Regions from separate parts of the Streptomyces callyspongiae genome, predicted to be linked through region 3. Evidence: predicted binding sites of a transcription regulator. Region 3 holds the regulator's gene; each other region holds the start of a gene.
The links. The regulator HrcA, encoded in region 3, represses chaperone genes, less so after heat shock. The targets are predictions, from matches to a motif close to TTNGCACTCNGNNNNNCNGAGTGCNAA.
Positions count from the first base shown of each region.

Region 1: a site for HrcA is predicted at 2,681-2,707, ahead of groES (co-chaperone GroES). Genes of this name have one in related genera too.
Region 2: a site for HrcA is predicted at 2,862-2,888, ahead of groL (chaperonin GroEL). Genes of this name have one in related genera too.

Region 1 covers NZ_JBJZOM010000018.1:69,573-79,937, reverse strand. The annotation lists gene ACL06G_RS17760 (class I SAM-dependent methyltransferase) at 1-121, opposite strand, end outside; gene ACL06G_RS17755 (polysaccharide deacetylase family protein) at 185-1,288, shown strand; gene ACL06G_RS17750 (glycosyltransferase family 4 protein) at 1,473-2,597, shown strand; gene groES (co-chaperone GroES) at 2,857-3,168, shown strand; gene groL (chaperonin GroEL) at 3,285-4,913, shown strand; gene ACL06G_RS17735 (ester cyclase) at 5,070-5,771, opposite strand; gene ACL06G_RS17730 (SDR family NAD(P)-dependent oxidoreductase) at 5,917-6,690, opposite strand; gene ACL06G_RS17725 (MOSC domain-containing protein) at 6,703-7,374, opposite strand; gene ACL06G_RS17720 (WhiB family transcriptional regulator) at 7,445-7,759, opposite strand; gene ACL06G_RS17715 (response regulator transcription factor) at 8,117-8,728, shown strand; gene ACL06G_RS17710 (sigma-70 family RNA polymerase sigma factor) at 9,050-9,625, shown strand; gene guaB (IMP dehydrogenase) at 9,709-10,365, shown strand, end outside.
Region 2 covers NZ_JBJZOM010000015.1:100,547-110,911, reverse strand. The annotation lists gene ACL06G_RS16250 (alanine/glycine:cation symporter family protein) at 1-785, opposite strand, end outside; gene groL (chaperonin GroEL) at 1,074-2,702, opposite strand; gene ACL06G_RS16240 (cold-shock protein) at 3,013-3,216, opposite strand; gene ACL06G_RS16235 (MoaD/ThiS family protein) at 3,634-3,912, opposite strand; gene thrC (threonine synthase) at 3,962-5,254, opposite strand; SAM riboswitch class I at 5,272-5,413, opposite strand; gene ACL06G_RS16225 (glucosyl-3-phosphoglycerate synthase) at 5,586-6,548, shown strand; gene ACL06G_RS16220 (alpha,alpha-trehalose-phosphate synthase (UDP-forming)) at 6,659-8,131, shown strand; gene ACL06G_RS16215 (endonuclease/exonuclease/phosphatase family protein) at 8,159-8,980, opposite strand; gene otsB (trehalose-phosphatase) at 9,080-9,958, opposite strand; gene ACL06G_RS16205 (DUF3263 domain-containing protein) at 9,996-10,259, opposite strand.
Region 3 covers NZ_JBJZOM010000008.1:82,627-92,991, reverse strand. The annotation lists gene ACL06G_RS09835 (AMP-dependent synthetase/ligase) at 1-548, shown strand, start outside; gene hemW (radical SAM family heme chaperone HemW) at 630-1,862, shown strand; gene ACL06G_RS09825 (DUF3097 domain-containing protein) at 1,873-2,736, opposite strand; gene ACL06G_RS09820 (MBL fold metallo-hydrolase) at 2,759-3,478, opposite strand; gene hrcA (heat-inducible transcriptional repressor HrcA) at 3,672-4,688, shown strand; gene dnaJ (molecular chaperone DnaJ) at 4,689-5,828, shown strand; gene ACL06G_RS09805 (nitronate monooxygenase) at 5,931-7,007, shown strand; gene ACL06G_RS09800 (16S rRNA (uracil(1498)-N(3))-methyltransferase) at 7,004-7,753, shown strand; gene ACL06G_RS09795 (histidine triad nucleotide-binding protein) at 7,887-8,264, shown strand; gene ACL06G_RS09790 (ribonuclease Z) at 8,288-9,202, shown strand; gene era (GTPase Era) at 9,240-10,193, opposite strand; gene ACL06G_RS09780 (cytidine deaminase-like protein) at 10,276-10,365, opposite strand, start outside.

The DNA.
Region 1 (10,365 bases), on a different contig from region 3:
GTCCGTCCAGCAGCATCGCCCCTTCGGGTGTCAGGAGTGCGGCGAAGGCGGCTGCCGCGTCGTCGGGCGCGGACGGGTCGTCAGGCGTGTCGGGGGTGTCGGGTACGGCCACACGGCTCATTCTCCCTGCCGCTCCGGAACGTCGCCCGGGCCGCCCCGGCTCTCGGTGGCACGATCCGGCGTTATGCGTGTAGTACTACAAAAAGGAAATAAGACCGATCGGTTCACCTGGTCGGCTCTGGCCTTCTCCGCGCTCGCGCTGCTCGCCGCCCTCGCCCCGCAGAAGGGACCGAGCGGCGAGTCCCGGCCCGAGCCCGCCGCTCCGCAGGCCGCACGTGCTCCGCTGCCGGCGGGCGGCGGCCCTGCGGCACCGACCACCTCGTTCGCCTCCGGGCGCCCCTCCGGCGCGGACCTCCGCGCCGCAGGCAGCCGGAGCACCGGGCAGCACGGCGGAGCCGCCCGCCCGGGCGAGCCCCGCGTCCTGCACGGGCACGCCGCCGCTCCCGCACTCGCCCTGTCCGCCGCAGTCGGACCGGCGGCCCGCGCCCGCGCCCGGAGCACCGCCGACGCGCTCGACGCCTACGCCGACCGCCTCGCGCGCCGTGTCGCCGCGTTCCGCGCATGGGGCCTGAAGAAGCCCCCGCCCTTCGCCCCGGACCCTCCCGCGCTGAAACCGCGCGTCCGCGGGGCGCGCGTCGTCGGCAGCGTCCCGACCGACGACCGCGTCGTCTTCCTGACCATCGACGACGGAGCGCGCAAGAGCCGGGAGTTCCTGCAGATGGTCGACGACCTCGACATCCCCGTGACCTCGTTCCTGACCGACGAGGAGGTCGAACCCGGCGTCGGCTACGACTACTTCCGCGCCCTGGCCGACGCGGGCGGCACCACGCAGAACCACACGCTGCACCACCCCTACCTGCCGGGACTCGGCCACCGGGCGCAGCGCCGCGAGATCTGCGGCCAGCAGGACCGCATCCAGGAGGAGCTGGGCGGTCCGCAGCCCCGCCTCTTCCGCCCGCCCTACGGCTCCTACGACCGGGCCACGCTGCGCGCCGCCCGGGCCTGCGGCATCGACGCGGTGGTGCTCTGGGGCATGGAGGCATGGGCCGACCGCATCGACTTCCAGGAACCGGGGAACCGGCTCTACCCCGGGGCGATCATCCTCACGCACTACCGGGGCCCCGCCTCCTGGGGCGACGGCGGCACCATGGCCGACATGCTCCGCAGGGTGCTCCGGCTGGCGGCCGACCAGGGATACGCCGTGGCACGCCTGGAGGACTACCTCTGAGTCGCGGAACGGCCTGCGCTCCACCGCCCCGCCGTACGCTCCACCGACCCTGCAGGGCCCGCTCCGCGCCCGGGGAAGGGGAGAGCCCGCCGGGGACGGGCTCCGGGAAAGCGCTCAACGGGCGTTTCCCCGGCGGACACACGCCCGTGGACCGGGGCACGCCCGCGGGCGCCACAACGGCCGTATGAGAGTCGTCATCGTCACCGAGTCCTATCCGCCGGACGTCAACGGCGTGGCCCACACCACCTGGCAGACCGCCTCCCACCTGGCACGCGCCGGGCACGAACCGCTGGTCGTCGCACCGGCGCCGCCGCCGGGTTCCCGCGTCCGCGCCGACGGCCCCGCCCCGGTGGTGTCCGTGCCGTCCCTCCCCCTCCCCGGCTATGCCCAGGTCCGGGTGGCGCTCCCCAGCCGCCGCCTCTCCGCGGCCGTCGCGCGGCACCGTCCGGACGTCGTGCACCTGGCGAGCCCGTTCGTCCTCGGCGCGCGCGGCATCGCCGCCGCCGTCCGTGCGGGTGTGCCCAGCGTCGCCGTCTACCAGACCGACCTGGCCGGCTACGCCCGCACCTACCTCGGCGCCGGTGAGGGCGCCGCCTGGCGCCGGATGCGTACGGTGCACCGGGCCGCCGATCTCACCCTCGCCCCGTCGACCGCCTCGCTGCGGGAACTCGCCGACCACGGCATACCCCGGGTGCGGCTGTGGCCGCGCGGTGTCGACACCGAAAGGTTCACGCCCGCCCGCCGCGACGAGGAGCTGCGGCGCTCCCTGGCGCCCGACGGGGAACTGCTCGTGGGCTACGTGGGGCGCCTCGCCCCGGAGAAGCGGGTGCACCTCCTCTCGGCCGCCGGAGCACTTCCGGGGGTGCGGCCCGTGGTGGTCGGTGACGGGCCGAGCGAGCCCTCGCTCCGTGCGGCGCTGCCCGGCGCCCACTTCCTCGGCCGCCGCACCGGAACCGACCTCGCCCGGATCTTCGCCTCGCTCGACGTCTTCGTCCACACCGGTCCGTTCGAGACCTTCTGCCAGACCGTGCAGGAGGCGCAGGCCAGTGGTGTCCCGGTGGTCGCCCCGGCCGCGGGCGGCCCGCTCGACCTCGTCGACCACGGCCGGACGGGCCTGCTGGTGCCCCCGCAGGACGCCGTCGCGGTGCGGGACGCGGTGGCCGCTCTCGCCGGGCACACGGCGCTCCGCGACCGGATGGGCGCCGCCGGGCTCGAGGCCGTCGCGGACCGCGGCTGGCGGGCCGTCGGCGAGCGCCTGGTCGGGTACTACGAGGAGGTGCTCGCCGCCCGGAGGCAGGTGGCGGCATGAGGCTGCGCGCCGAGCGCGGGCTCTTGGGCGGCCTTCCGGGGCCTGCGCCGACGGCGGGGGCACGGGCGGGGACACTCCGTGTTTTGGCACTCTGGTTGACGGAGTGCTAACCGCGGCATAATCTCAGTTCTGGCACTCTCCACAGGTGAGTGCCAACCGAAGCGACGGGCAGATCCGGCACCCGCGACGACGGGTCTACCAGGTCGCCACCCCAGACATTCATCACCCCGTTGAGAACTCCGAAGGGGGAGGTCGGATCGTGACGACCGCCACCAGCTCCAAGGTTGCCATCAAGCCGCTCGAGGACCGCATCGTGGTCCAGCCGCTCGACGCCGAGCAGACCACCGCGTCGGGTCTGGTCATCCCGGACACTGCCAAGGAGAAGCCCCAGGAGGGCACCGTCCTGGCCGTCGGCCCGGGCCGCTTCGAGGAGGGCAACCGCCTGCCGCTCGACGTCTCCGTCGGCGACGTCGTGCTCTACAGCAAGTACGGCGGCACCGAGGTGAAGTACAACGGCGAGGAGTACCTCGTCCTCTCGGCCCGCGACGTTCTCGCGATCGTCGAGAAGTAAGCACCTCCAGCAAGCTCCGAAAGCAGAAGAACGCTTTCGATCCGTGCCCCGGTACCCGTCACGCCTGAACTGCCGGGACCGGGGCGCGGTTCGTTCGAGAGGACCCCAAAGCTCCCATGGCCAAGATCCTGAAGTTCGACGAGGACGCCCGTCGCGCCCTCGAGCGCGGCGTCAACCAGCTCGCCGACACCGTCAAGGTGACGATCGGCCCCAAGGGCCGCAACGTCGTCATCGACAAGAAGTTCGGCGCCCCGACCATCACCAACGACGGCGTGACCATCGCCCGCGAGGTCGAGGCCGAGGACCCGTACGAGAACCTGGGCGCCCAGCTCGTGAAGGAGGTGGCGACCAAGACCAACGACATCGCGGGTGACGGCACCACCACCGCCACCGTGCTCGCGCAGGCGCTGGTCCGCGAGGGCCTGCGCAACGTCGCCGCCGGCGCCTCCCCGGCCGCTCTCAAGCGCGGCATCGACGCCGCCGTGAAGGCCGTCGCCGACGACCTGTCGGGCATCGCCCGCCCGATCGACTCCAAGGAGGACATCGCCGCGGTCGCCGCGCTGTCCGCCCAGGACAAGCAGGTCGGCGAACTCATCGCCGAGGCGATGGACAAGGTCGGCAAGGACGGCGTCATCACCGTCGAGGAGTCGCAGACCTTCGGCCTGGAGCTGGACTTCACCGAGGGCATGGCCTTCGACAAGGGCTACCTGTCGCCCTACATGGTCACCGACCAGGAGCGTATGGAGGCCGTCCTCGACGACCCGTACATCCTGATCCACCAGGGCAAGATCAGCTCCATCCAGGACCTGCTGCCGCTGCTCGAGAAGATCATGCAGGCCGGCAACAGCTCCAAGCCGCTGCTGATCATCGCCGAGGACGTCGAGGGCGAGGCGCTCTCCACCCTGGTCGTCAACAAGATCCGCGGCACCTTCAACGCCGTCGCCGTGAAGGCCCCCGGCTTCGGTGACCGCCGCAAGGCCATGCTCGGCGACATGGCGACCCTCACCGGCGCCACCGTCATCGCCGAGGAGGTCGGCCTCAAGCTCGACCAGGCCGGTCTGGAGGTGCTGGGCTCCGCCCGCCGCGTCACTGTCACCAAGGACGACACCACGATCGTCGACGGTGCCGGCAACTCGGAGGACGTCCAGGGCCGCGTCGCCCAGATCAAGTCCGAGATCGAGACCACGGACTCCGACTGGGACCGCGAGAAGCTGCAGGAGCGCCTGGCCAAGCTGGCCGGCGGTGTCTGCGTGATCCGCGTCGGTGCGGCCACCGAGGTGGAGCTCAAGGAGAAGAAGCACCGCCTGGAGGACGCCATCTCCGCGACCCGCGCCGCGGTCGAGGAGGGCATCGTCTCCGGTGGTGGCTCCGCTCTCGTCCACGCCACCAAGGTGCTGGAGGACTCGCTCGGCAAGAGCGACGACGAGGCCACCGGTGTCGCCGTCGTCCGCCGCGCGCTCGTCGAGCCGCTGCGCTGGATCGCCGAGAACGCCGGCCTCGAGGGCTACGTCATCACCTCCAAGGTCTCCGAGCTCGACAAGGGCCAGGGCTTCAACGCCGCGACCGGGGAGTACGGCGACCTGGTGAAGGCCGGCGTCATCGACCCGGTCAAGGTCACCCGCTCCGCGCTGGAGAACGCGGCGTCCATCGCCTCGCTGCTGCTCACGACCGAGACGCTGGTCGTCGAGAAGCCGGCCGAGGAGGAAGAGGCCGCCGGCGGCCACGGCCACGGTCACGCGCACTGACCTCACGGCACGGTCCGGGGCCGCGCAGTCCGCGCGGCCCCGGGACACCGAGGCCCGGCCCACCCCTGCGGGGGCGGGTCGGGCCTCGCCCGTCGGCCCGCGCGGGGCTGGTCCCGCTGCCGAGGACCGCTCCCGTGTGCTTCGGTCTCCCGCTCGTCAGGCCCCGGCGCCGACGCCGAGCTCCCGCAGGAGCCGCGGCATGTCGTAGTGCCACCAGCCTTCCTTGATCCGCCCGTCCTCGAACCGGAACACGGTGGTGCCCGTCATGGTGACCGTCCGGCCGGTGGGGGCGAGGCCCATGAAGTCGCCCTGGTGCGTTCCCCGCCACGTCCAGCAGGTGACGACGGTGTCGCCCTCCGCGATCTGCGCGTCCAGGGTGAAGTCGAAGTCGAAGGCCCGACGCCACCGGGTGACGTCCTCCTTCATCACGGCGGAACCGGTCGTCGACTCCGTCTCGTGCGAGATGTCGTGGTCGATGTAGTCGTCCGCGAAGATCTCGTCCACGACGGCGAGTTCCCCGCGGGCCCCGACCTCGTCGAAGACGCGCCGGCAGGTCTCCTTCAGGAACCTCTCGTCCCGCACCACGTCCAGATCGGTGAACTCCGGGATGCGGTCGCACAGCGCGACCATCTCCTGGTACAGCTGATCGGTCTCCGGGAGCTGCGAGTTGCGCATCGCCTCCTCGTAGGAGGGGAACTCGACGATCTCGATGTAGTGCGCGCCGTCGGACCGGTCGCGGCCTATCGTCTCGTGGGTCGCCGTCCGTTTGCCCTTCGTCTGCGCGGCCCACCGGTCCATCAGCCGGTCCATCTCCTCGAACCGGTCGGTCCGGCAGTCGATCATCTGCATGAATGTCATGGCGCCTCCCGCCCATGGCCCGGACCCCGCGGACCTGGCCCGGGGGCCTCGTCGACGAGTCGTCCCGGTGCCGAGGAAGAGAGACGGACGCCGGCGGCGGCCCTTTTTCTCCACCCTACGACGCATTTCTCCCGTGCTCACGTGCTCAATCGGGGCCGTAGCGGCGGCCCGTGGTCGAAGTCGCACGGGAGAGCAGTCGGCGCGGTGCCAGCTTCGTCAGTCCCAGCAGCGCCTTGTAGCGGGGATCGGGGACGGACAGGGTGCGGCCGCGCGCCAGGTCCGCGAGCGCCGCTTCGACCACGTCCGGAGCCTCCAGCCACATCCACCGCGGGATGTTGCCCGTGCCCATGCCGGCCCGCTGGTGGAACTCGGTGCGCACGAAGCCCGGGCACAGCGCCATCAGCCGCACGCCCGATCCGGCGGCGTCCGCCGCCACGCCCTGGGTGAACTGGGTGATCCACGCCTTCGACGCGCCGTAGGTACCCCGCGGCACGAACGCGGCCACCGAGGCCACGTTGATCACACCGCCCCGTCCGCGGGTGCGCATCGCCGTCACGGCGGCGGCCGTGGAGCGCAGCACCGCCTCGCAGTGGACCCGCAGCATGGCCAGCTCCTCGGACATCGGAACGTCGAGGAACCGCCCCTTGGCGCCGAAGCCCGCGTTGTTGACCAGCAGGTCCACGGGGTCGTCGGCGGCGCCGACGCGGTCCTCCAGCGCCGCGATGCCCTGCTCCGTGGCCAGGTCGGCGGTGAGCACGGAGACCTCCACGCCGTGCCGGTCGTGGAGGTCGGTCGCCTGCGCGTGCATCCGCTCGGTGTTCCGGGCGGCCAGGACCAGGTGGTGCCCGTCCCGTGCCAGCCGTTCGGCGAACGCGGCACCGAGGCCCGCGCTCGCGCCGGTGATCAGTGCGGTCGTCATGGCCGCACGCTACTACCCCGCTGATGCGCCTCCGGAGCGGCGCAGAGCCGTCTCCCGCGCCTCCGGGTCCAGCGGGTCGCCGGCGTCGAGCAGCTGGGGCAGGAGCTCGGGTTCCAGGGTCAGCGCCCGGAAGAGGAAGGAGACGGTGATGTGGTGTGCGGGGCGGTGGACCACGGCGATCGGGTCGCCCGCACGGATGTCGCCGGGCTCGATCACCCGCAGGTACGCGCCGGGCGCCGCACGCCGCGTGAAGGTCCTGACCCAGCCCGGTTCGCCGAGCCGGCCGGCGAACGTCCGGCAGGGGATCCGGGCGCTCGCGACCTCGAGCACCACGTCCGGCCCGATGCGCCAGCGCTCGCCGATGCGGGCGCCGTTCACGTCGAGTCCGGAGGTGGTGAGGTTCTCGCCGAAGACGCCGTCGGGCAGTTCCCTGCGGAGTTCGCGCGCCCATTCGTCCAGGTCCTCCCGGGCGAAGGCGTAGACGGCCTGGTGGTCACCCCCGTGATGGCGCATGTCGCCGATGGTGTCGCCGCTCAGGCCGCTGCCACCGGTGCCTTTGGGGCCGGGCGCGGCAACCGCGACCGGCCCGTCGGCGGGTCGTTTGTCGATGCCGGTGAGGTTTCCGGGAGCATCGGTGTAGTCCGCTGCGAGCGGCCGGGCGAGGTTCACGGACAGCAACTTCATGGCGGCACGCTAGCCGTCCCTGTGCCGTCCGGCACCCGAGTTCCGCCGCCTCGGGAGCGAATCGTTTCTGCTATCCACTGCTCGCCGATGACGTCGCCACCATCCGATGGCGGGCCCTTCCCATGAGCTCCTCTCGTTCGTCCTCGGTCAAGCCGCCCCACACGCCGTACGGCTCCCGCACCGTCAGTGCGTGGGCCGCACACTCGGAGCGCACGGGGCAGCGCATGCAGACCTCTTTCGCGGATGCCTCACGCGCACTGCGGGCGGCTCCCCGTTCTCCTTCCGGGTGGAAGAAGAGGGAGCTGTCGACGCCGCGGCAGGCGGCAAGCAGCTGCCAGTCCCACAGGTCGGCGTTCGGGCCCGGGAGGCGGGAGAAATCTGCCATTGCGTGTCCCCTCAGTGGCGTACTGCGACTGATGTGTCACTCATCGGTAAATATGATCCCTTGCCGAATCTACTGATTACCCACTCGAAGCAGAAGAAATCCCGACCAAATAGGGCATTAGTGAACAAGACCGCGCGGCGCTCCCGGGTGTACCCGGGCGTATCCGTACACTCACGTAGAGTGTCGAAGGCGGCTGCCGCAGCCCGTAACCCTTTTGGGTGACCGTCGTTGAGAGTGCGGAGGCGGTCGACGCGAACGCCGGGTACGGAAGGTGCCCGCGGTGTCGATCGCACACAGGTGACGTCTTGCAACAGCCTGGAGGCTCAAGGTGATGCGCATCAGTTGCGGAGGGTGGTCATGACTTCCGTCCTCGTCTGCGACGACTCCCCGCTTGCCCGAGAGGCGCTCCGCCGCGCGGTCGCGACCGTGCCCGGCGTCGAGCGCGTGACGACGGCTGCCAACGGCGAGGAAGTCCTCCGCCGCTGGGGGGCCGACCGCTCCGACCTCATTCTCATGGATGTCCGGATGCCCGGTCTGGGAGGTGTGGAGACCGTGCGGCGGCTGCTGTCCGCCGATCCCGGTGCCCGCATCATCATGCTGACCGTGGCGGAGGACCTGGACGGCGTGGCGCTGGCCGTCGCGGCCGGCGCCCGCGGATACCTGCACAAGGACGCCTCGCGCGCCGAGCTGCGGGCCACCGTCACCCAGGCCCTCGCCGACCCGACCTGGCGCCTCGCTCCCCGGCGCCTGCGGTCCGCGGAGATGGGCGCCGCGCCGACCCTCACCGCTCGTGAGATCCAGGTGCTGGAGGGGATGAGCCATGGCCGGTCCAACGCCGAGATCGGCCGGGAGCTCTTCCTCTCGGAGGACACGGTCAAGACGCACGCCCGACGGCTGTTCAAGAAGCTGGGTGCCTCGGACCGCGCTCACGCCGTCGCGCTCGGATTCCGCTGGGGCCTGGTGCGTTAGCTCACCCGGGTGCCGGACGGCCACGACGCCCGACCGCTCCGCGTTCCCGCAGGCCGCGCACGTCGCCACCGTGCCCCCGGCCCCCGGCGCACCCTTCGTGCCGCCGGGGTCCGGGGGAGGGGCGGCGACGGGGCCCGTCGGAAAAACTCGCGCGTGCCGCATGCTTGAGGTATGGAGTTCCTCGGGGATCGGCCCACCAGGCGTGAGGGGAGGGCACGGGACGTGACGGCGAGTGCGCCCGCCCACAGCGGTCATAACGCTTCTGTGCAGAACCGGGACCGCGATGCGGCGAAACGCTCGGGCCCGATGCACCATGGACCGATGCGCGACGACGAGCACTCGCCGGTCGGCGCCCTCGTCCAACGCGCCGTCGAGGGGGACGAGCAGGCCACCCACGACCTTCTCGCCCACGTGCATCCCCTTGCGCTGCGCTACTGCCGTACCCGGCTGACCAGGCTTCCCGGCGACGCCCGCCATTTCGTGGACGACCTGGCGCAGGAGGTGTGCCTGGCGGTGCTGTGCGCCCTGCCGCGCTACAAGGACACCGGGAAACCCTTCGACGCCTTTGTCATGGGCATCGCCCAGCACAAGGTGGCCGACCTGCAGCGGGCGGCGATGCGCCGTCCCGGCAGCACCGCCGTCCCCTCCGACGAGATGCCGGAGCAGCCCGACGACTCGCTCGGTCCGGAGGAGCGGGCGCTGCTGAGCAGCGACGCCGAATGGGCGAAGAAGCTGCTCGCCAACCTGCCGCAGCACCAGCGGGAACTGGTGCTGCTACGGGTCGCGGTCGGCCTGTCGGCCGAGGAGACCGGGCAGATGCTCGGCATGTCCCCCGGCGCGGTGCGCGTGGCGCAGCACCGGGCGCTCAGCAGACTCCGCGCGCTGGCCGAGCAGTAGCTCCGGGCCGGACGGGTGGACGGGAGAGCCGTCCGGGGCCGTTAGCATTGACGTCCGCGCCGCGCAAGCATGGGGAAGGTTACATGACGGACCACGTCGACTCAGTGCCCGCGAAATTCGCCAAACTCGGGCTGACCTACGACGATGTGCTGCTCCTGCCGGGAGAGTCGGAGATGGCTCCGCAGGACATCGACACCTCCTCGCTCGTGTCGCGCAACGTGCGGGTGAACGTTCCGCTGCTGTCGGCGGCCATGGACAAGGTCACCGAGGACCGGATGGCGATCGCCATGGCGCGTCAGGGCGGCGTAGGTGTGCTGCACCGCAACCTCTCCATCGAGGGCCAGGCGGCGCAGGTCGACCGGGTCAAGCGTTCCGAGTCCGGCATGGTCGCCGACCCGATCACCATCGGCCCCGAGGCCACGCTGCGGGAGGCCGACGAACTGTGCGGCCGGTTCCGCATCAGCGGCGTACCGGTCACGGACGGCGCGGGGAAGCTGCTCGGCATCGTCACCAACCGCGACATGGCCTTCGAGCTGGACCGCAGTCGCCAGGTCCGCGAGGTCATGACGCCGATGCCGCTCGTCACCGGCAGGGTGGGCATCTCCCGGCCGGACGCCATGGAGCTGCTGCGCCGGCACAAGATCGAGAAGCTGCCGCTGGTCGACGGCGACGGCGTACTCAAGGGCCTCATCACGGTGAAGGACTTCGTGAAGGCCGAGCAGTACCCGAACGCCGCCAAG
Region 2 (10,365 bases), on a different contig from region 3:
GCGGCCTCGCGGAGCCCGAAGGCGCTCTCGACGATGTCGCCGAGGACCCGGGGCACCTCGTTGACGTTCAGGACCAGCACGACGGTCCCCATCAGCAGGTAGAGCACCGCCATGAACGGCACGAGCACCTGAGTGACGTTCGCGATCCGCTTCACGCCGCCGAACACCGTGAGGGCCAGCAGACCGGCCAGTGCGACGCCGACGACGAGGGTGAACGGGGTGGAGCCGCTGCCGCCCGAGGACTCCAGCACGGTGGAGATGGTGTTGGACTGCACCGCGGTGAAGACCCACCCGAAGGTGAGCGTGATGATCACGGCGAACACGATTCCGGCCCAGCGCCTGCCGAGGCCGTGCTGGATGAAGTACGCCGGTCCGCCCCGGAAGGTGTTCTCGTCGTCCCGGTCGTCGTTGCGCACCTTGTAGAGCTGGGCCAGTGTCGACTCCACGAACGCGGTGGCGCCGCCGATCAGCGCCATGACCCACATCCAGAACACCGCTCCCGCGCCGCCGAGGGTGATGGCGGCGGCGACGCCCGCGACGTTGCCCGTGCCGATGCGGGCGGCCGCGGAGAGGGTGAAGGCGCCGAAGGCGGAGACGGACTTCCTGCCCGACGCCGCGTCCGGCGCGGGGTCCTTCAGGACGCGCAGCATCTCGGGGAACAGCCGCAGCTGCACCACTTTCGAGCGGAGGGTGAACCACAGGCCCGCTCCCGCGACCAGCGGGATGAGCAGGTACGTCCAGAAGTGGTCGTTGATCTCGACGATCAACGTGTCCAGGGTGTGCATGGGTCAGGGATTTCCTCGGAGTCGGGGAGTGCTCGGCTCCTCGTGCAGCGTGGTGCGTCCGGGGCCGCGGGAACCGGAATACGGTCCTCCGTTTGAAGCGTTCCGGACGGAACCTAACCCACCGGTCGACGCCCATTCACCTGCGACGCGGTGCGGAATGTCACAGGCATGCGCAAGGGCCCCTCCCCGGCGGGGAGGGGCCCTTGCGAGGCAGGGGCAGCACGCGTCGCGGCGAACACCGCAGCGAACGGTGCGGCCGGGCGGAGCGCCCGATCCTCGGTGGGAGGATCAGAAGCCCATGTCACCGCCCATGCCGCCGGTCGGGTCGGCGGCACCGGCCGCGGCCTTCTCCGGCTTGTCGGCGATCACGGCCTCGGTGGTGAGGAAGAGCGCCGCGATGGAGGCGGCGTTCTGCAGCGCGGAGCGCGTCACCTTGGCCGGGTCGATGATGCCTTCGGCGATCATGTCGACGTAGTCGCCGGTCGCGGCGTTCAGGCCGTTGCCCGGGGTGAGGTTGCGCACCTTCTCCACGATGACGCCGCCCTCGAGGCCGGCGTTCACCGCGATCTGCTTGAGCGGGGCCTCCAGGGCCAGCTTCACGGCCTGCGCACCGGTGGCCTCGTCGCCCTCCAGCTCGAGCTTCTCGAAGGCCGAAGTGGCCTGCAGCAGGGCGACGCCACCGCCGGCGACGATGCCCTCCTCGACGGCCGCCTTGGCGTTGCGCACGGCGTCCTCGATGCGGTGCTTGCGCTCCTTGAGCTCGACCTCGGTGGCCGCGCCGGCCTTGATGACGGCCACGCCGCCGGCCAGCTTCGCGAGACGCTCCTGGAGCTTCTCGCGGTCGTAGTCCGAGTCGGAGTTCTCGATCTCGGCACGGATCTGGTTGACCCGGCCCTGCACCTGCTCGCTGTCACCGGCACCGTCGACGATGGTGGTCTCGTCCTTGGTGATGACGACCTTGCGGGCGCGGCCCAGCAGCTCCAGACCGGCGTTCTCCAGCTTGAGGCCGACCTCCTCGGAGATGACCTGGCCGCCGGTGAGGATGGCGATGTCGCCCAGCATGGCCTTGCGGCGGTCGCCGAAGCCCGGCGCCTTCACGGCCACGGACTTGAAGGTGCCGCGGATCTTGTTCACCACGAGGGTGGACAGGGCCTCGCCCTCGACGTCCTCCGCGATGATCAGCAGCGGCTTGCCCGACTGCATGACCTTCTCCAGCAGCGGAAGGAGGTCCTTCACGTTGCCGATCTTGGAGTTGACGATGAGGATGTACGGGTCCTCGAGCTCCGCCTCCATGCGCTCCATGTCGGTGGCGAAGTAGGCGGAGATGTAGCCCTTGTCGAAGCGCATGCCCTCGGTGAGCTCCAGCTCGAGCCCGAAGGTCTGCGACTCCTCGACGGTGATGACGCCTTCCTTGCCGACCTTGTCCATGGCCTCGGCGATGAGCTCGCCGATCTGGGCGTCGGCGGCCGAGATGGAGGCGGTGGAGGCGATCTGCTCCTTGGTCTCCACGTCCTTGGCCTGCTCCAGCAGCGCCGCGGAGACGGACTCGGTGGCCTTCTCGATGCCGCGCTTCAGCGCCATCGGGTTGGCGCCGGCGGCGACGTTGCGGAGACCTTCCTTGACGAGCGCCTGGGCGAGAACGGTCGCGGTCGTCGTGCCGTCACCGGCGACGTCGTCCGTCTTCTTCGCGACCTCCTTGACCAGCTCCGCACCGATCTTCTCGTACTCGCCCTCGAGTTCGATCTCCTTGGCGATGGAGACACCGTCGTTGGTGATGGTGGGGGCGCCCCACTTCTTCTCCAGCACGACGTTGCGGCCCTTGGGGCCGAGCGTGACCTTGACGGCGTCGGCGAGCTGGTTCATCCCGCGCTCGAGGCCGCGCCGCGCCTCCTCGTCGAACGCGATGATCTTGGCCATGGAAGTGGTCCTCCCGGACTGGGGTGGGCATCGAAGGACCGCGCTGGCGCCCGCGACGGACGGTCTGCGAGCCTGACGGTTCCCTGCACCGTCCGGCCTGCGGACCTCACCGACCCGGTCCTGCTGTCACTCTCACCTTCAGAGTGCTAACGCCAATGATTAGCACTCGACCCCTTCGAGTGCAAGCGCCTTCGGCCACGGACCCTGCGCGGAACTCCGCGCGCACCGGCACCACCACGACGCGGGCGAGGGCCCGCACCCCGATGGGATGCGGGCCCTCGCCCCGGATACGTCGGTACCGGTCGGCGCTTCAGCCGGTCACGCGGACCATGTCCGCCTGCGGCCCCTTCTGACCCTGAGAAATCTCGAACTCGACCCGCTGTCCTTCGTCCAGGGTGCGGTAGCCGTCCATCTGGATCGCGCTGTAGTGGACGAACACGTCCGCACCACCGTCGACCGCGATGAAGCCGTAGCCCTTCTCCGCGTTGAACCACTTGACGGTGCCCTGAGCCATTACTAACTCCCCTATTACTGGCCCTTGCACGAGCCCGCACTTCGCGGACCCGGGTCAGACCTCACCACCGGCGGGCCGGAGGTGTGCGCCGGAACGCGTCGACCGCCGCTGAATGTATCTGCCCGAACGCCGTCCGCAACAGGTCGGAAGAACGAGAATTCTGATACCGGCACTTCCCCACATAGAGGGAGAAGAAGGGGAAAAACCGGACGACAAAAAGGGGCCGGTGCGGCAAAAGCGACATCGATTTCCGGCCCAAAGTGGCGCGTTCACACAGGTACGCGGCACTCACAGAAGGGGAACGGTTTCACTCTACTCCCTCCCGGAACACCGACTGACCCCCTCCAGCGCTCCTGGAGGGGGTCGTCCCGTGCGGCCGGCGGCGCGGAACGGCACCCGCGCCGGCCCCACGGCCCGTCAGCAGCCGCCGGCCACGGCCGGGATGATCGACACGCCGGCACCGTCCGGCGTGGCCGTCTGCAGGCCGTCGACGAAGCGGACGTCGTCGTCGTTCACATAGACGTTGACGAAGCGGCGCAGCTTCCCGGCGTCGTCGAGGACACGGGCCCCGATGCCGGTGTGGTTGCTCTCCAGGTCGGCCAGCACCTCGGCCAGGGTGGCCCCCTCCGCGGGGACCTCGGCCCTGCCGCCGGTGTAGGTGCGCAGGATCGTCGGGATACGGACGTTGACGCTCATGGGTTCACCTTCCATGGGTACGGGAGTGCGGCGGTGGTGACGCGCCGGTTCAGGCGAGGCCGGCCTCGCGGAACGCGTCCAGGCTGGGGCGGATGGTCGCGCGGGGGCGGGCGGCCTCCGCCACGGCGTCGAGCGTCTTCAGCCCGTCGCCGGTGTTGAGCACCACCGTGGTCAGCGACGGGTCCAGCACGCCCTCCGCCAGCAGCTTGCGGGTGACGCCGAGGGTCACGCCGCCGGCGGTCTCGGTGAAGATGCCCTCCGTGCGGGCCAGCTGGGTGATGGCGTCGACGATCTGCCCGTCGTCGACGTCCTCGACGGCGCCGCCGGAGCGCCGCGCGATGTCCAGCACGTACGGGCCGTCCGCGGGGTTGCCGATGGCCAGGGACTTGGCGATCGTGTCCGGTTTCACCGGCCGGACGACGTCGTGTCCCTCCTTGAACGCGCGCGACACCGGCGAGCAGCCCTCGGCCTGGGCGCCGAAGACCCGGTACGGGCGGTCCTCCACGAGGCCGAGCTCGATCAGTTCGCGGAACCCCTTGTCGATTTTCGTCAGCTGCGAGCCGGAGGCGATGGGAACGACGATCTGGTCCGGCAGCCGCCAGCCGAGCTGCTCGGCGATCTCGTAGGCGAGCGTCTTGGACCCCTCGCCGTAGTACGGCCGCAGATTGACGTTGACGAAGCCCCAGCCCTCGCCCAGCGGATCGCCGATGAGCTCGGAGCAGAAACGGTTCACGTCGTCGTAGCTGCCCTCGATGCCCACCAGATCGCCGCCGTAGACGGCGGCCATCACGACCTTGGCCTGTTCCAGGTCATGGGGGATGAACACGCAGGAGCGGAAGCCGCCGCGGGCCGCGGCGGCACCGACCGCGCCGGCCAGGTTGCCGGTCGAGGAGCAGGAGAGCGTGGTGAAGCCGAAGGCCCGAGCCGCCTCGACGGCGATCGCCACCACGCGGTCCTTGAAGGAGTGCGTGGGGTTGCCGGAGTCGTCCTTGACGTGGAGCGACCCGCCGGCGGCGGATACGCCCAGCTCGCGGGCCAGGTTCCCGGCGTCCACGAGCCGGGTGAAGCCGGGATCGGTGTTCGGCCGTCCGGCGACGTCGGCCGGCACCGGCAGCAGCGGCGCGTAGCGCCACATGGTGTCCGGCCCCGCCTCGATCCGCGCGCGGAGGCCCTCGGGGTCGCCGGTCGGGAGGTCGTAGGCGACCTCCAGCGGCCCGAAACACTCCTCGCAGGCGAAGACCGGTCCCAGCGGGTTGCGCGCCCCGCACTCGCGGCAGGACAGAGCTGCGGCGGGACCGAGCGGAGCGGTGGCGGCTGACTTCTCAGGAGCGTGCACAGCCATGAAGGCGAGGCCCTTTCTCCTCATCTTCCTCGCGGCGAATCTCACCACGAGCCGGAATTGGCACCTTCCCGAACCGGGAGCCCCGCCTTTTTCTGCAGGACCGGCCGGAGGGTTGCCGGGGCTTCATCGGGCCGTTCCCTCTGCCCCTCTGGATGAGCGGTGTGAAGTTGTGGACCGGCGGTGGCCGGTTCCGGCGCTACCCCCGGCATGTGCCGGCGGGGCGCGTTGTTCAAGACTGTAACGGACGGACCGCGCTGTACAGCGGAGCGTCCGAACCGCGAGACAGGCGCCCCGCAGCGGGCTGTGGGGGCGCCACGAAGGAGAACCCGACGTGCTGGACGAGGTCCACGACTGGCTGGAACGCCGCTCCTGGTCCGCGGCCGACCGGCCGCGCGAGGACCTGGCGGCCGCGAAGGCGGCCCCGGGGGCACCGAGCGTGAGCGTGGTGCTGCCCGCCCTCGACGAGGAGCGCACGGTCGGCGCCATCGTGTCGGTGATCCGGCGCGACCTCATGGACGGCCCGCTGCCGCTCGTCGACGAGCTGGTCGTGCTCGACTCGGGCTCCACCGACCGTACGGGTGAGGTCGCCGCCGCAGCCGGGGCGAAGGTGGTGCACCGCGACGAGGTGCTGCCGCACGTGCCCGCGGTGCGGGGCAAGGGCGAAGTGCTGTGGCGGTCGCTGCTGGTGACCGGCGGCGACATCGTGTGCTTCGTCGACGCCGACCTGCGGGACTTCTCCTCCCGGTTCGTCTCCGGCATCGTCGGGCCGCTGCTGACGGACCCGGAGCTCCAGCTGGTCAAGGCGATGTACGACCGGCCGCTCGGGGACAGTCCCGTGGGCGGCGGCCGGGTGACCGAGCTCGTGGCCCGGCCCCTGCTGAACCTGCACTGGCCGCGGCTCGCCGGATTCGTGCAGCCGTTGGGCGGGGAGTACGCCGCCCGCCGCGGCCTGCTGGAGCGGCTGCCCTTCCCGGTCGGGTACGGCGTCGAGCTGGGGCTGCTGGTCGACGCGCTCGACACGGTGGGCCTGGACGCCCTCGCCCAGGTCGACGTGGGCGTACGGCGCCACCGCCACCAGGACGGGCTGGCGCTGGGCCGGATGGCCGCCGCGATCCACCACGCGGCGCAGCTCCGGCTCCCCGGCGGGGAGGCCCTGCGGCCCAGCCTCACACAGTTCTCCCGCGGCGAGGACGGTTTCGTGCCGTGCACGCACGCCGTGGAGGCCGGGGAGCGGCCGCCGATGCTCCGGGTGCCCGAGTACGCCGCCCGCCTCCCCCGCCACGGTCGGGACTGAGACCGGCGGGCGGCGGGAGCCCGCGGCGCCGGCCCGCCCGCCGTCCGCACCGCTCCACCCCTCCGGCGCGGATACGTTTCGGTACGGGGCGCGACGGCTAGGCTCCGGCCATGGCCGCTGAGCGTTCCGCCCAGGTACTCGTCGCGTCGAACCGGGGCCCCGTCGCGTACCGCCCCGCCGACGGCCCCGGACACGAACTTCTCGCCTCGCGCGGCGGCGGCGGCCTGGTCTCCGGGCTGAGCGCCGTGGGACCGGAGGCCGGCGCCGTCTGGGTGTGCGCGGCCCTGGGGCCCTCGGACCGGGAGGCGACCCGCCGGGCCGGGCGACGCCTCGACCCCGCCGACACCGGCGGGCAGGCGGTGCGGATGCTCGACATTCCCGCCGAGGTCTTCGACGGCGCCTACAACGGCGTCGCCAACTCCGTCCTGTGGTTCGTCCACCACCTGCTCTACCGGACACCGGTCGAGCCGTCCTTCGACACCGACTTCGACGACCTGTGGGCGGCGTACGAGGCGTACAACGCCGCCTTCGCCGACGCGCTCGCCGAGGAGGCCGCCGAGGGCGCCGCGGTCCTGGTGCAGGACTACCACCTCTCCCTCGTGCCGGCCCTGCTCCGGGCACGCCGCCCGGACCTGAGGATCGGTCACTTCTCGCACACCCCGTGGGCACCGCCGGACTACTACCGGATGCTTCCCGACGACGTCGCCGCGGCCGTGCTGCGCGGCGTCCTCGGCGCCGACCGCGCCGCCTTCCTCACCGACCGGTGGGCCCGCACCTTCGCCGACTGCTGCGCGGACGTGCTGGGTGCGAAGGTGACCGCCGCGGACGACGGCGGGCTGCTCGTCACCCACGGGGACCGCACCACCCGCCTGGGCACCCATCCGCTCGGCGCCGACGGGGACTTCCTGCGGGAGCGAGCCCAGCGCCCCGACGTCACCGAACGGCGCCAGCAGCTGCGGGCCCAGGTCGGCGGCGGCGACCGCAGGATCGTGGTCCGGGTCGACCGCACCGAACTGTCCAAGAACATCGTGCGCGGGCTCCACGCCTTCCGCCGGCTGCTCACCGATCACCCCGAGTGGCAGGGCCGGGTGGTGCACCTGGCCTTCGCCTACCCCTCACGGCAGGACCTGGCGGTGTACCAGGAGTACACCGCGGAGGTGGCCGAGGTCGCCGAGGAGATCAACGCCGACTTCGGCACTCCGGCGTGGACCCCGGTCGTGCTCCATGTGGAGGACGACTTCGCACGGTCCCTGGCCGCCTACCGGATGGCGGACGTCGCCCTGGTCAACCCGATCCGGGACGGCATGAACCTCGTCGCCAAGGAGGTGCCCGTCGTCTCCGACGAGGGCTGCGCGCTCGTCCTCTCCCGCGAAGCGGGTGCCTGCGCCGAACTGGCCGAGGACGCGCTGACGGTCAACCCGTACGACATCCGCGAGACCGCGCAGGCGCTCCACGAGGCGCTGAGCATGCCGCAGGACGAACGGGCCGCCCGCACCGGGCGGCTCGCGGAGGCGGCCACCGCGCTGCCGCCCGCCGCCTGGTTCGTGGCCCAGCTCGACGCGCTCCGTGCCCCCGCGCCGTAGCAGTACCGCACGCCCCGCGCACCTGCCTCATGCGCCGTCGCCGAGTTCGGCGACGACCGCCGCATGGTCGGACGGCCACACCCCGCCGACCGGCCCGTCGCCCGCACGGCGCACCCCGCGGACGTGGCCGAGACCGCCCGGCCCGGGCTCGGCGACATGGATGTAGTCGAGGCGCACGCCGGGGTCGCGCCGCGCCGCGACGTACGGGTTCTGCGCCATCCGGGTCGCGGAAGGCTGCGAGGGGTCCGCCCACTCCCAGGCGTCGATCAGCACCTGGTCCGGGACGGCAGGGCCCGTGCGGTACCCGCCGAGCAGCCGCATCTCGTCGGAGTCCGGGCAGGCGTTGTAGTCGCCGGTCAGCACAGCGGGATGCGCGTGGCCGGCACGGCGTTCCGCCACGAACCGGGCGAGCGCCCGCACCTGCCCGACGCGGACGGCCGACTCGGCGAGGCCGGAGTTCAGGTGCGAGGTGAAGAAGGGCACCGGGGCCCCGGGGGCGTCCAGCAGGGCGTGCAGGCACAGCCGCCCGTCGTCCGTGCCGGCAGCCGTGGGCAGCCGCAGCGTGGCGCTGTCACGGACGGGCCAGCGGCTGAGCACGGCGTTGCCGACGCCCCACGCGTCGGCCTCCGGTTCGTCGAGGCGGCGCCGCCAGCCGCCGGGTGCGTCGGACTCGGCCCGGATGCAGTACAGCCCGAGGTCCTCGGCGAGCCGGTCGGCGAGACTGTCGTCGCCGCGGGTCCAGTTCTCCTGGAGTCCGAGCACGTCGGGCCGCACCTCGCGCAGCACGTCCCGGATCGCGGTGCTCCGTTCGGCCAGCGGGCCGAAACGCCACCAGAGGTTCCACGTCATCACCCGCACACCGGGTGCCTCCCCCGCGGTGCTCCGCCCCATGCTCCGCCACCGGCTGGGACACCTCCTCCGGCGGAACGGGCGGCGCCGGAAGCCCCGTCAGCGGCCGCGGTGCGCGGCCAGGGCGTCGGCCAGGGCGTCCAGCAGCGCGACGACGCCGTACGGGCCGTCGACGACGAGGTCGGCCCGCTCCGCGAGTGCGGTGACCTCGTCGCTGCCGCTGCACACCAGCAGCCCGTGCAGCCCCTCCGCCCGCAGCTCCTCCACCGCGGCGAACGCGGCGAGGTCGCCGAGGTCGTCCCCGGCATACACCACGGTCCCGGCGCCCGCGGCGCGGGCCAGGCCGGTCACGGCCGCGCCCTTGTCGGTGCCCGGCGGACGCAGTTCCAGCACCGCCCGGCCCGGCTCGACGGTGAGTCCGTGCCGCCCGGCCAGGTCCGTCAGGGGGGCGCGCAGCCGCCGGAACGCGACCGACGGCTCCGCGGCGCGGCGGGTGTGGACGGCGACCGCACCGCCCTTGTCCTCCACGTGCACGCCAGGGTCCGCGCCCGCTGCCGCCAGGACGTTCGGCAGCTCCTCCCGTACGGCGGCGACGCCGGGGTGCGGCGGTGGGGAGGTGAGCTCGCCCGTGGCCGCCTCCCAGCGCTCCGCGCCGTACGCCCCCAGCACGACAAGCCCGTCCAGGCCGGTGACGCCGGCGAACCCGCCGTAGCGGACGGCCCGTTCCGCGGGACGTCCGGTCACGACGGCCACGGCGGCGACCTGCGGGGCCAGGCGGGCCAGTGCGGGTACGGCTCCGGGATGCGCCCGTGCCCGGTCGGGGTCGGGCACGATCGGCGCGAGGGTGCCGTCGAAGTCCAGCGCCACCACCGCCCGGGCGGGGTGGGCGAGGAGCCGTCGGAGTCCGGTGCGCCCCGCCGTGGTGGCCGGGACGGGGAGGGCCGGAGGGACGGAAGGAGCACCGCGGTCACTGCCCATGGGGGCGAGCCTACCCAGCCGCGGCGGGCACGAGGGGTCACCGGCGTGCGCGCTGCGCCTCCCGCCGGCGCCGGAGCCGGTTGACGGTGACCGGGTCGTGGGCGAGGGCCCGCGGATCGTCCAGCAGGGCGTTGAGCAACTGGTAGTACCGGGTGGGGGACATGTCGAGGCGCTCCCGCACGGCACGTTCCTTGGCACCGGGCCCCGACCAGGTGCGGCGTTCCAGCGCGAGCACCGCCCGGTCCCGTTCGGACAGGCCGTCCCCGGTGTCCCGCCGGTCCGGATCCCCTTCCTCGCTCATGCGGCAAACCTACTCTGCGCCGGGGTAGGCACGACACGTAAGGTCGACGCCGCCCGGGCGGCCGACTTCCCGACACCCGCCCGTCCACCGCACGCACCGAGGAGCG
Region 3 (10,365 bases):
GTTATCACGGCCTCCCGGAGAAAACCGCCGAGGTACTGGAGGAGGACGGCTGGTTCCACACCGGGGACATCGGTGAACTCTCCTCCGACGGCTACCTGCGCATCACGGACCGCAAGAAGGACCTGATCAAGACCTCCGGCGGCAAGTACATCGCCCCCGCGGAGGTCGAGGGCCAGTTCAAGGCGATCTGCCCGTACGTCTCCAACATCCTCGTCCACGGCGCCGACCGGAACTTCTGCACCGCGCTCATCGCGCTCGACGAGGTGTCGCTGATGCAGTGGGCCGCCGAGCAGGAGGGCCTCGCGGGCAAGGAGTACGCCGAGGTCGTCGTCTCCGAACAGGTGCGCGCGATGGTCGGGGACTACGTGGAGCAGCTCAACTCCGGACTGCAGCGCTGGCAGACGATCAAGAAGTTCCGCGTCCTGCCGCGGGACCTGGACGTCGAGCACGGTGAGCTGACGCCCAGCCTGAAGCTGAAGCGACCGGCCGTGGAGCGTGAGTTCGGCCACCTGATCGAGGAGATGTACTCCGGGTCCCGAGAGGCCTGAGCGGAGTGGGGCGGCAGCCGGGTTTCCGGCTGCCGCCGGGCCCGCGCCCGGTCCGGGGCTGCGGGAGGTCACAATGGGCCCATGCCCTCCGCACTTCCCGACGGCGAACCGGTACCGCACGACGGCTCGCTGCCCGCCTCCGCGACGGCCGACGCCGCGGACCGTCCGCTCGGCTTCTACCTGCACGTGCCGTACTGCGCCTCGCGCTGCGGGTACTGCGACTTCAACACCTACACGGCAGGTGAGCTGCGTGGCGCGGGCGGTGTCCTGGCCTCCCGCGAGGACTACGCGGACACCCTCGCGCAGGAGGTCCGGCTGGCGCGGAAGGTGCTCGGGGACGATCCGCGCCCCGTGCGGACCGTGTTCGTGGGGGGTGGTACCCCCACACTGCTCCCGCCGGAGGACCTCGGCCGGATGCTGGCCGCCGTGCGCGAGGAGTTCTCCCTGGCCGACGACGCGGAGATCACCACGGAGGCCAACCCCGAGTCGGTCGACGCCCGCTACCTCGCCGAGCTGCGGGAGGCGGGCTTCAACCGGGTGTCGTTCGGCATGCAGAGCGCCCGGGCCCACGTGCTGCGCGTCCTGGACCGCAGCCACACCCCCGGACGCCCCGAACAGTGCGTCGCCGACGCGCGGAGGGCCGGGTTCGACCACGTCAACCTCGACCTGATCTACGGCACGCCGGGGGAGAGCGACGACGACTGGCGTGCCTCCCTGGAGGCGGCGCTCGCCGCCGCGCCGGATCACGTCTCCGCGTACGCCCTGATCGTCGAGGAGGGCACGCAGCTCGCACGGCGGATCCGCCGCGGCGAGGTGCCCATGACCGACGACGACGCGCACGCGGACCGCTACCTGATCGCCGACGAGATGCTCGCCGCCGCGGGCTTCCACTGGTACGAGGTGTCCAACTGGGCCCTCTCGGACGCGGCGCGCTGCCGGCACAACGAGCTGTACTGGACGGGCGCCGACTGGTGGGGCGCCGGACCCGGCGCGCACAGCCACGTCGCGGGCGTGCGCTGGTGGAACGTGAAGCACCCCGCCGCCTACGCCCGGGCGCTGGACGCCTCGCGGTCGCCCGGTGCGGGCCGCGAGGTCCTCTCCGCCGAGGACCGGCGCGTCGAGCGGGTCCTGCTGGAGCTGCGGCTGGTCCAGGGCTGTCCGCTGGACGTGCTCACGCCGGCCGGGCGCGCGGCCGCCCGGCGGGCGCTGGACCAGGGGCTGCTCCGCCCGGAGCCGTTCGGTGAGGGTCGCGCGGCCCTCACCCTCCGCGGGCGTCTGCTGGCCGACGCGGTCGTCCGGGACCTCGTCGACTGACGGGTGCCGGTCAGCGGCCGGGAGGGCCTCCCGTCGGGCCGCCCACGGTCACGTGGTCGATGAGGTGTTCCACCGGGCCCAGCAGGCCGGGTTCCAGGTCGCGGTAGGAGTGCACGGAGCGCAGAATCCGCTGCCAGGCGGCGCCGGTGTTCCGCGGCCATCCCAGGGCCTCGCAGACGCCGGTCTTCCAGTCCTGGCCGTGCGGCACCCGGGGCCACGACGGAATGCCGACGGCGGCCGGTTTGACGGCCTCCCAGATGTCCACGAACGGGTGGCCGACCACGAGTACGAGGTCCTCGCCCCGGGTCGCGGCGACCTCCGCGGCGATTCGCGACTCCTTCGACCCCGGCACCAGGTGGTCGACCAGGACACCCAGTCGGGCGTCGGGCGTGGGCCCGAACGCGTCCACGACCGCCGGAAGGTCGTCGACACCCTCGAGGTACTCGACGACGACGCCCTCGATCCGCAGGTCGTCGCCCCACACCTTCTCCACCAGCTCCGCGTCGTGGCGCCCCTCGACGTACAGGCGTCCGGCGCGCGCGACCCGGGCGCGGGCACCGGGCACCGCGACCGAGCCCGACGGTGTGCGGCGCGGAGCCGCCGGGGCGGCGCTTGCGGGGCGCACCAGCGTGACGATCCGTCCCTCCAGGAGGAACCCCCGCGGCTCCATCGGGAAGACACGGTGCGCCCCGAAGCGGTCCTCCAGCGTCACCGCGTTCCCTCCGGAGGTCTTCTCGCAGTCGATCACCGCCCCGCAGAAGCCGGTCGTCACCTCCTCCACCACGAGGTCCCGTTCGGCGGGCACCTCGGGGACGGGAGCGGCGCGGCGCTTCCAGGGCGGGGTCAGGTCGGGGTCGTACCGGCGGCTGCGCATCCGCCCATTGTGTCCGGACGCGTCAGGCGGAGGCGAAGCGACGGGCCAGACCGTCGCGTTGGGCGCGGAGGAACGCGGCGTCCACGACGGCGCCGTGGCCGGGGACGTACCGGGCGTCCTCGCCGCCGAGAGCCAGCAGCCGGTCCACGGCGGCGGGCCACTGCCCAGGCTGCGCGTCGTCCCCCGCCTGCGGCGGTCCCGACTCCTCGACCAGATCGCCGCAGAACACCACCGGGGGAGCGCCCGGGGCCCCTCCGGGCACCAGGACGGCCAGATCGTGCCCGGTGTGGCCCGGGCCGGCGTTGACCAGTACGGCACGGCGGTCGCCGCCCAGCGCGAGGGTCATCTCGCCGCTGACCGGGTGTTCCGGGAGGACCAGCGCGTCGGCTGCCTGGGCCGCCGTGTCCGCCGCCAGGCCGTGCCGACGGGCGTCGTGCCGGAGGGACTCGCGGCCGCCGCGCAGAACACGGTCCAGACCCACCGCGCCGTACACCTGGACTCCGGCGAAGGCCGCTGTGCCCAGCACGTGGTCGAAGTGGCCGTGGGTGAGCGCGACCCTGGTCACGGGCCTCCCGAACAGCTCCCGCAGCGATGCGCGGAGCGCCGCCCCCTCGGCGAGGGAGGATCCGGTGTCGATCACCAGCACGCCGTCGGGACCGGCCACCGCCCCGGCCGTCGCGTCCCACCGGGGCAGCCGGGTGCGCACCACGCCCGGTGCGAGCTCTTCCCACATGCCGTCCATGCCGCGACGCTACCGGTACGCAGACCGTGTCGCCCCTCCGCGGTGCGTGCCCGCGGTCCCGGGTGTGGACGCCCTTGCTCTGGGCATGGCATCCCGCCGTACACTTGGCTGCGAAACGCTGGCACTCGTCCCACGAGAGTGCCAGGCGAGCGGAGGCCGGACAGCCGGACACGGCCCGACGGGAGGTGCGCACGTGCTCAGTGAACGCAGGCTCGAGGTGCTGCGTGCCATCGTCCAGGACTACGTCGGCACCGAGGAGCCGGTCGGCTCCAAGGCGCTCACGGAGCGCCACAATCTCAAGGTGTCGCCGGCCACCGTCCGCAACGACATGTCGGCCCTGGAGGACGAGGGGTACATCGCCCAGCCGCACACCAGTGCCGGCAGGATCCCCACCGACAAGGGGTACCGGCTGTTCGTCGACAAGCTGGCCGGTGTCAAGCCGATGTCCTCGCCGGAGCGACGCGCCATCCACAACTTCCTGGAGGGCGCCGTCGACCTGGACGACGTCGTGGGGCGCACGGTCCGGCTGCTGGCGCAGCTCACCCGGCAGGTGGCCGTCGTCCAGTATCCGTCGCTGACCCGGTCGACAGTGCGCCACGTCGAACTGCTGGCGCTGGCACCGGCCCGGCTCATGCTGGTGCTCATCACCGACACCGGACGCGTCGAGCAGCGCCTGGTCGACTGTCCCACCCCGATCGGCGAGACCACCGTCGCCGATCTGAGGGCCCGGCTGAACGGCCGTGCGGCCGGGCAGCGCTTCACCGACGTGCCGCGTCTGGTCCAGGACCTTCCGGAGGGCTTCGACGCGGACGACCGGGGAACCGTCTCGGCGGTGCTCGCCACCCTGCTGGAGACGCTGGTCGAGGAGACCGAGGAACGCCTGATGATCGGCGGAACCGCCAACCTCACGCGCTTCGGCCACGACTTCCCGCTCACCATCCGCCCCGTCCTGGAGGCGCTGGAGGAGCAGGTCGTACTGCTGAAGCTGCTCGGCGAGGCCACGGATTCCGGCATGACGGTGCGAATCGGTCATGAGAATGCTCACGAGGGCCTGAGTTCCACGTCGGTGGTTTCAGTCGGTTACGGTTCGGGCGACGAGGCGGTCGCCAAGCTCGGCGTGGTGGGGCCGACCCGCATGGACTACCCCGGAACGATGGGAGCGGTACGCGCAGTGGCACGTTACGTCGGACAGATCCTCGCGGAGAGTTAAGTGGCGACCGACTACTACTCCGTCCTGGGCGTGGAGCGCGACGCCTCGCAGGACGAGATCAAGAAGGCCTTCCGCAGGCTGGCGCGCGAACTGCACCCGGACGTCAATCCGGACCCGAAGACGCAGGACCGCTTCAAGGAGATCAACACCGCCTACGAGGTGCTCTCCGACCCGCAGAAGAAGCAGGTCTACGACCTGGGCGGCGACCCGGCCGGACCGGGCGGCGGCGCGGGAGCGGGCGCCGGCTTCGGCGGCGCGGGCTTCGGCAACTTCTCCGACATCATGGACGCGTTCTTCGGAACCGCCTCGCAGCGCGGGCCCCGCTCGCGCACGCGCCGCGGCCAGGACGCGATGATCCGGCTGGACGTCGAACTGCACGAGGCGGCGTTCGGGACGACCAAGGAGATCCAGGTCGACACCGCGACCGTGTGCGGCACCTGCTCCGGCGAGGGCGCCGCGCCGGGCACCTCCGCGCAGACCTGCGACATGTGCCGCGGCCGCGGCGAGGTCTCGCAGGTCACCCGCTCCTTCCTGGGGCAGGTCATGACCTCCCGGCCCTGCCCGCAGTGCCAGGGATTCGGCACCGTCGTGCCGACGCCCTGCCAGGACTGCGCCGGCGACGGCCGCGTACGGTCGCGGCGCACCCTCACCGTCAAGATCCCCGCGGGTGTCGACAACGGCACCCGGATCCAGCTGGCCGGCGAGGGCGAGGTCGGGCCCGGCGGCGGCCCGGCGGGCGACCTCTACGTCGAGATCCACGAGACCCCGCACCCGGTCTTCCAGCGCCGCGGCGACGACCTGCACTGCACCGTCACCATCCCCATGACGGCCGCGGCCCTGGGCACCAAGGTGCCGCTGGAGACGCTGGACGGCATGGAGGACATCGACATCCGCCCGGGCACGCAGTCCGGCCAGTCCGTCCCGCTCCACGAGCGCGGCGTCACCCACCTGCGCGGCAACGGCCGCGGCCAGCTGATCGTGCACGTCGAGGTGACCACGCCGACCAAGCTCGACCACGAGCAGGAGGAGCTGCTGCGGCAGCTCTCGCGCCTGCGCGGCGAGGAGCGGCCCCAGGGGCAGTTCCAGCCCGGTCAGCAGGGGCTCTTCCACCGCCTCAAGGACGCGTTCAACGGCCGCTGACGCCTCTCCCCCCGGGGTGGGCCCCCGCCCGCCGGCGGTCCACCCCGGAGAGCTCCCACGGCCCCCGCCCGGACTGCTCCCGGGGCATGGCAGGATGACGCCATGTCCTCCGCGCAGTCCCCGCTCTCCGACCTCGTCGAGCATCCGATCGTGCAGGCCCCGATGGCGGGCGGCACGTCCGGTCCCGAGCTCGCCGCGGCCGTCAGCAACGCCGGTGCGCTCGGCTCCCTCGCCGCCGGCTACAAGACGCCGGAGGCCGTGTACGAGGAGATCCGGCACCTGCGGATGCTGACCGAGCGGCCGTTCGGCGTGAACGTCTTCCTGCCGCAGCCGCCTCCTGCTGCCGGTACCGATGCAGTCGGGAGCTACCGGGAGCGGCTCGCCGGCGAGGCGAGGCGTTACGCCGCCGAGCTCGGCGACACCGACCGCGGCTCCGACGACGCCTACGACGCCAAGATCGCCGTGCTTCTCGAGGCGCGCGTGCCGCTGGTCTCCTTCACCTTCGGGTGCCCCGACCCCCGGGTGCTGCGGGCGTTCGCCGACGCGGGCACGCGGACCGTCGTCACCGTCACCTCCGTCGAGGAGGCTTTGGACGCGCAGCACAACGGTGCCTTCGCCGTGTGCGTGCAGGGAGTGGAGGCCGGCGGCCACCGCAGCACCTATCAGGACCGTCCGGAGCGGGACGGGGAGGGCACCGGCCTGCTGCCGCTGCTCGCCGAGGTGGGCGACGCCGTCCGGATCCCCATGATCGCCGCGGGCGGGCTGATGCGCGGCAGCCAGATCGCCGGCGTGCTCGCCGCGGGCGCCGTCGCCGCGCAACTCGGCACCGCTTTCCTGGTGTGCCCGGAGTCCGGAGCGCACCCCGAGCACAAGCGTGCCGTGACCGACCCGCTGTTCTCCCACACCGAACCGACCCGGGCGTTCTCCGGACGCTCCGCGCGGGGTCTGGTCAACCGGTTCGTCCGCGAGCACGGGCCGCACGCGCCCGCGGCCTACCCCCAGGTCCACTACCTGACGGCTGGGCTGCGCAAGGCCGCCGCCCGGGCCGGCGACCCGCAGGGCATGGCCCTGTGGGCCGGTCAGGGACATCGGCTGGCCCGAGCCCTGCCCGCTGCCCGGCTCGTGGACACCCTGGTCGAGGAGCTCACCGCCGCCCGTGCCGCACGGAGCGTGGCGTGACCGCGCCCGTCTTCCTGCTCGACCGGCCGGACGATCCGCCGCTGACCGGCCCGGGAAGCGTCGTCCTGACCGGACCGGAGGGCCGCCACGCGGTGTCCGTCCGCCGGATGCGCGTCGGCGAGGAGATCGTCCTCACCGACGGCGCGGGCACCGCCGCGTACGGCACGGTCGCCCATCCGGAGGGGAAGGACCGGCTCGAGGTCACCGTGACCCGGGTCCGCACCGAACCGGAACCCCGCCCCCGCATCACGGTCGTGCAGGCCCTCCCCAAGGGCGACCGCGGGGAGTTGGCCGTCGAGACCATGACCGAGACCGGCGTCGACGCGATCGTGCCGTGGCGCGCCTCCCGCTGCATCACGCAGTGGCGCGGCGACCGCGGCGCCAAGTCGCTGGCCAAGTGGCGGGCGACCGCACGCGAAGCGGCCAAGCAGTCCCGCCGGCTGCGCGTCCCCCACATCGCCGAACCCGCCACCACCGGGCACCTCGCGACGCTGCTGTCCCGGGCGGACTTCGCGGCCGTGCTCCACGAGGAGGGCGCCGCCCCGCTGGCCGGGGCACACCTCCCCGAGGCCGGCGAACTGGTCCTGGTCGTCGGCCCCGAGGGCGGCGTCTCCCCGGAGGAACTGCGGACGTTCGCCGAGGCCGGGGCACGTCCCCACCGCCTGGGCCCGACCGTGCTGCGCACCTCCACCGCGGGTACGGCCGCGCTCGCGCTCCTCCTGAGCCGCACCGGTCGCTGGGCCTAGCTCCGCCTCCCCGCGCATGCCCGCACCGCCGTCGCTGCCCGCAGCGGCGGGGCGGAAGCGTCCGCCGAGTCCGCGCCTCCGCACGCGATAGCATCCGCTGCGTACACCGACATCTCACAGCGGAGGCGCCACCGTGGCGGGAGAACCCCAGGACGACTGCCTGTTCTGCAAGATCGTCGCAGGCGAGGTCCCCGCGACCGTCGTCCGTGACACGGAGACGACGCTGGCCTTCCGGGACATCAACCCGCAGGCCCCCACCCACATCCTCGTGATCCCCAAGGCGCACCACAGCGACGCGGCGTCGCTCGCCGCCGAGGCGCCGCAGCTCGCCGCCGACGTGCTGCGCGAGGCGGGCGCGGTCGCCGAGGGCGAAGGCATCGCCGTCGCCGAGGGCGGGCCGGGCACCGGCTACCGCGTCGTCTTCAACACCGGGACCGGAGCGGGCCAGACCGTCTTCCACGCCCACGCCCACGTCCTCGGCGGGCGGGGCCTCAACTGGCCTCCCGGCTGAGCCGCGCTCCGGTAGGGTTCCCCGTGTCGGTACGCGAACTCGTCGTCCTCGGCACCGCCAGCCAGGTGCCGACCCGTCACCGCAACCACAACGGCTACCTGCTGCGTTGGGACGGTGAGGGCCTGCTGTTCGACCCCGGCGAGGGCACACAGCGGCAGATGGTGCACGCCGGGGTGGCGGCCCACGACATCCACCGGATCTGCCTCACGCACTTCCACGGGGACCACGCGCTGGGCCTCCCCGGGGTGGTGCAGCGCCTCAACCTCGACCGGGTTCCGCATCCGGTCACCGCCCACTACCCCGCCTCCGGCGCCGACTTCTTCGCACGGATGCGGTACGCCACCGCCTACCGCGAGACCGTACGGCTGCACGAGGAGCCGATCCCGCCGGCGCCGGAGTCCGTCCTTCGCGAGAGTGCCGGGTACACCCTCACCAGCCACCGGCTGTCCCATCCCGTGGAGGCGCACGGCTACCGGCTCGTCGAGCCGGACGGCCGCCGCATGCTTCCCGAACGGCTGCGGGAGCGGGGCATCGCCGGTCCCGACGTGGGACGGCTGCAACGGGAGGGCACGTGGCGCGGTGTCACCCTGGACGAGGTGAGTGTCCCGCGGCGGGGACAGCGTTTCGCCTTCGTCATGGACACCCGGCTCTGCGACGGCGTGTACGCGCTCGCGGCAGGCTGCGACATGCTCGTCATCGAGGCGACCTTCCTCGACGAGGACATCTCCCTGGCCGAGGAGTACGGGCACCTGACCGCCGGTCAGGCCGGTCGGGTCGCGGCCGACTCGGGCGTGCGGCACCTGGTGCTCACGCACTTCAGCCAGCGGTATCCCGATGCCGGGGAGTTCACCCGCCAGGCCCGCGCTGCGGGCTTCACCGGCACCCTCACCACGGCCTCCGACCTGGACCGGGTACGGCTTCCCCGACGCCGCCCGTAGCGGAGGGCGGGAGCGGCATCCGGCGCCGGGCGTGTGCTCAGAACCCCAGGCGGCGCAGCTGCTTGGGATCCCGCTGCCAGTCCCGGGCGACCTTCACGTGCAGATCCAGGTAGACGGGTGTGCCCAGCAGTGCCTCGATGTGTTTGCGCGAGGCCGTCCCGACGTCCTTGAGGCGGCGCCCCTTCGGGCCGATGACGATGCCCTTCTGACTGGTGCGCTCGATGAAGATGTTGGCGTGGACGTCCAGCAGCGGCCGGTCCGCGGGCCGTCCCTCCCGGGGCAGCATCTCCTCGACCACCACCGCGATCGAATGCGGCAGTTCGTCCCGCACGCCCTCCAGGGCGGCCTCGCGGATGAGTTCGGCCACCATGACCTGCTCGGGTTCGTCGGTCAGGTCGCCGTCCGGGTAGAGCGCCGGACCTTCCGGAAGGAGCGGTACCAGCAGGTCCGCGAGCAGGCCGACCTGCCGGTCGCCGGTGGCCGAGACGGGGACGATCTCCGCCCATTCGACGCCCAGCTCCTTGCCGAGCCGGTCCACCGCGACGAGCTGCTCGGCGAGTGCCCGGGAGTCCACCAGGTCCGTCTTCGTCACCACCGCGACCTTGGGGGTGCGCTTCAGCGCCGCCAGCTCGCCGGCGATGAAGCGGTCTCCGGGGCCGATCTTCTGGTCCGCGGGGAGGCAGAAGCCGATGACGTCGACCTCGGCCCAGGTGGTGCGCACCACGTCGTTGAGGCGTTCGCCCAGCAGGGTCCGCGGCTTGTGGAGGCCGGGAGTGTCGACCAGGACGAGCTGCGCGTCGGGGCGGTGGACGATGCCGCGGACGGTGTGCCGGGTGGTCTGCGGACGGTTGGAGGTGATCGCGACCTTCGTGCCCACCAGGGCGTTGGTCAGCGTGGACTTGCCGGCGTTGGGCCTGCCGACGAAGCACGCGAAACCGGAACGGTGCGCGGCGCCGGCCGCCGCGTCGGAGGAGGGGGAAGGAGCGTCCATGCCCGCCATTGTCCCCGATGGCACGGCGTGCCCCGACCACCGCCCGGTGCCGCCGGGCTCGGGTTGCCGGGGCGCCGGGGCCTCAGCCGGCCTGCACGGTGCTGCGCAGCTCCCCGTCCGGGCCGGCAAGCAGCACCGGCGTCCCGGTTCCTCCCAGGTCCCGCACGGCGGC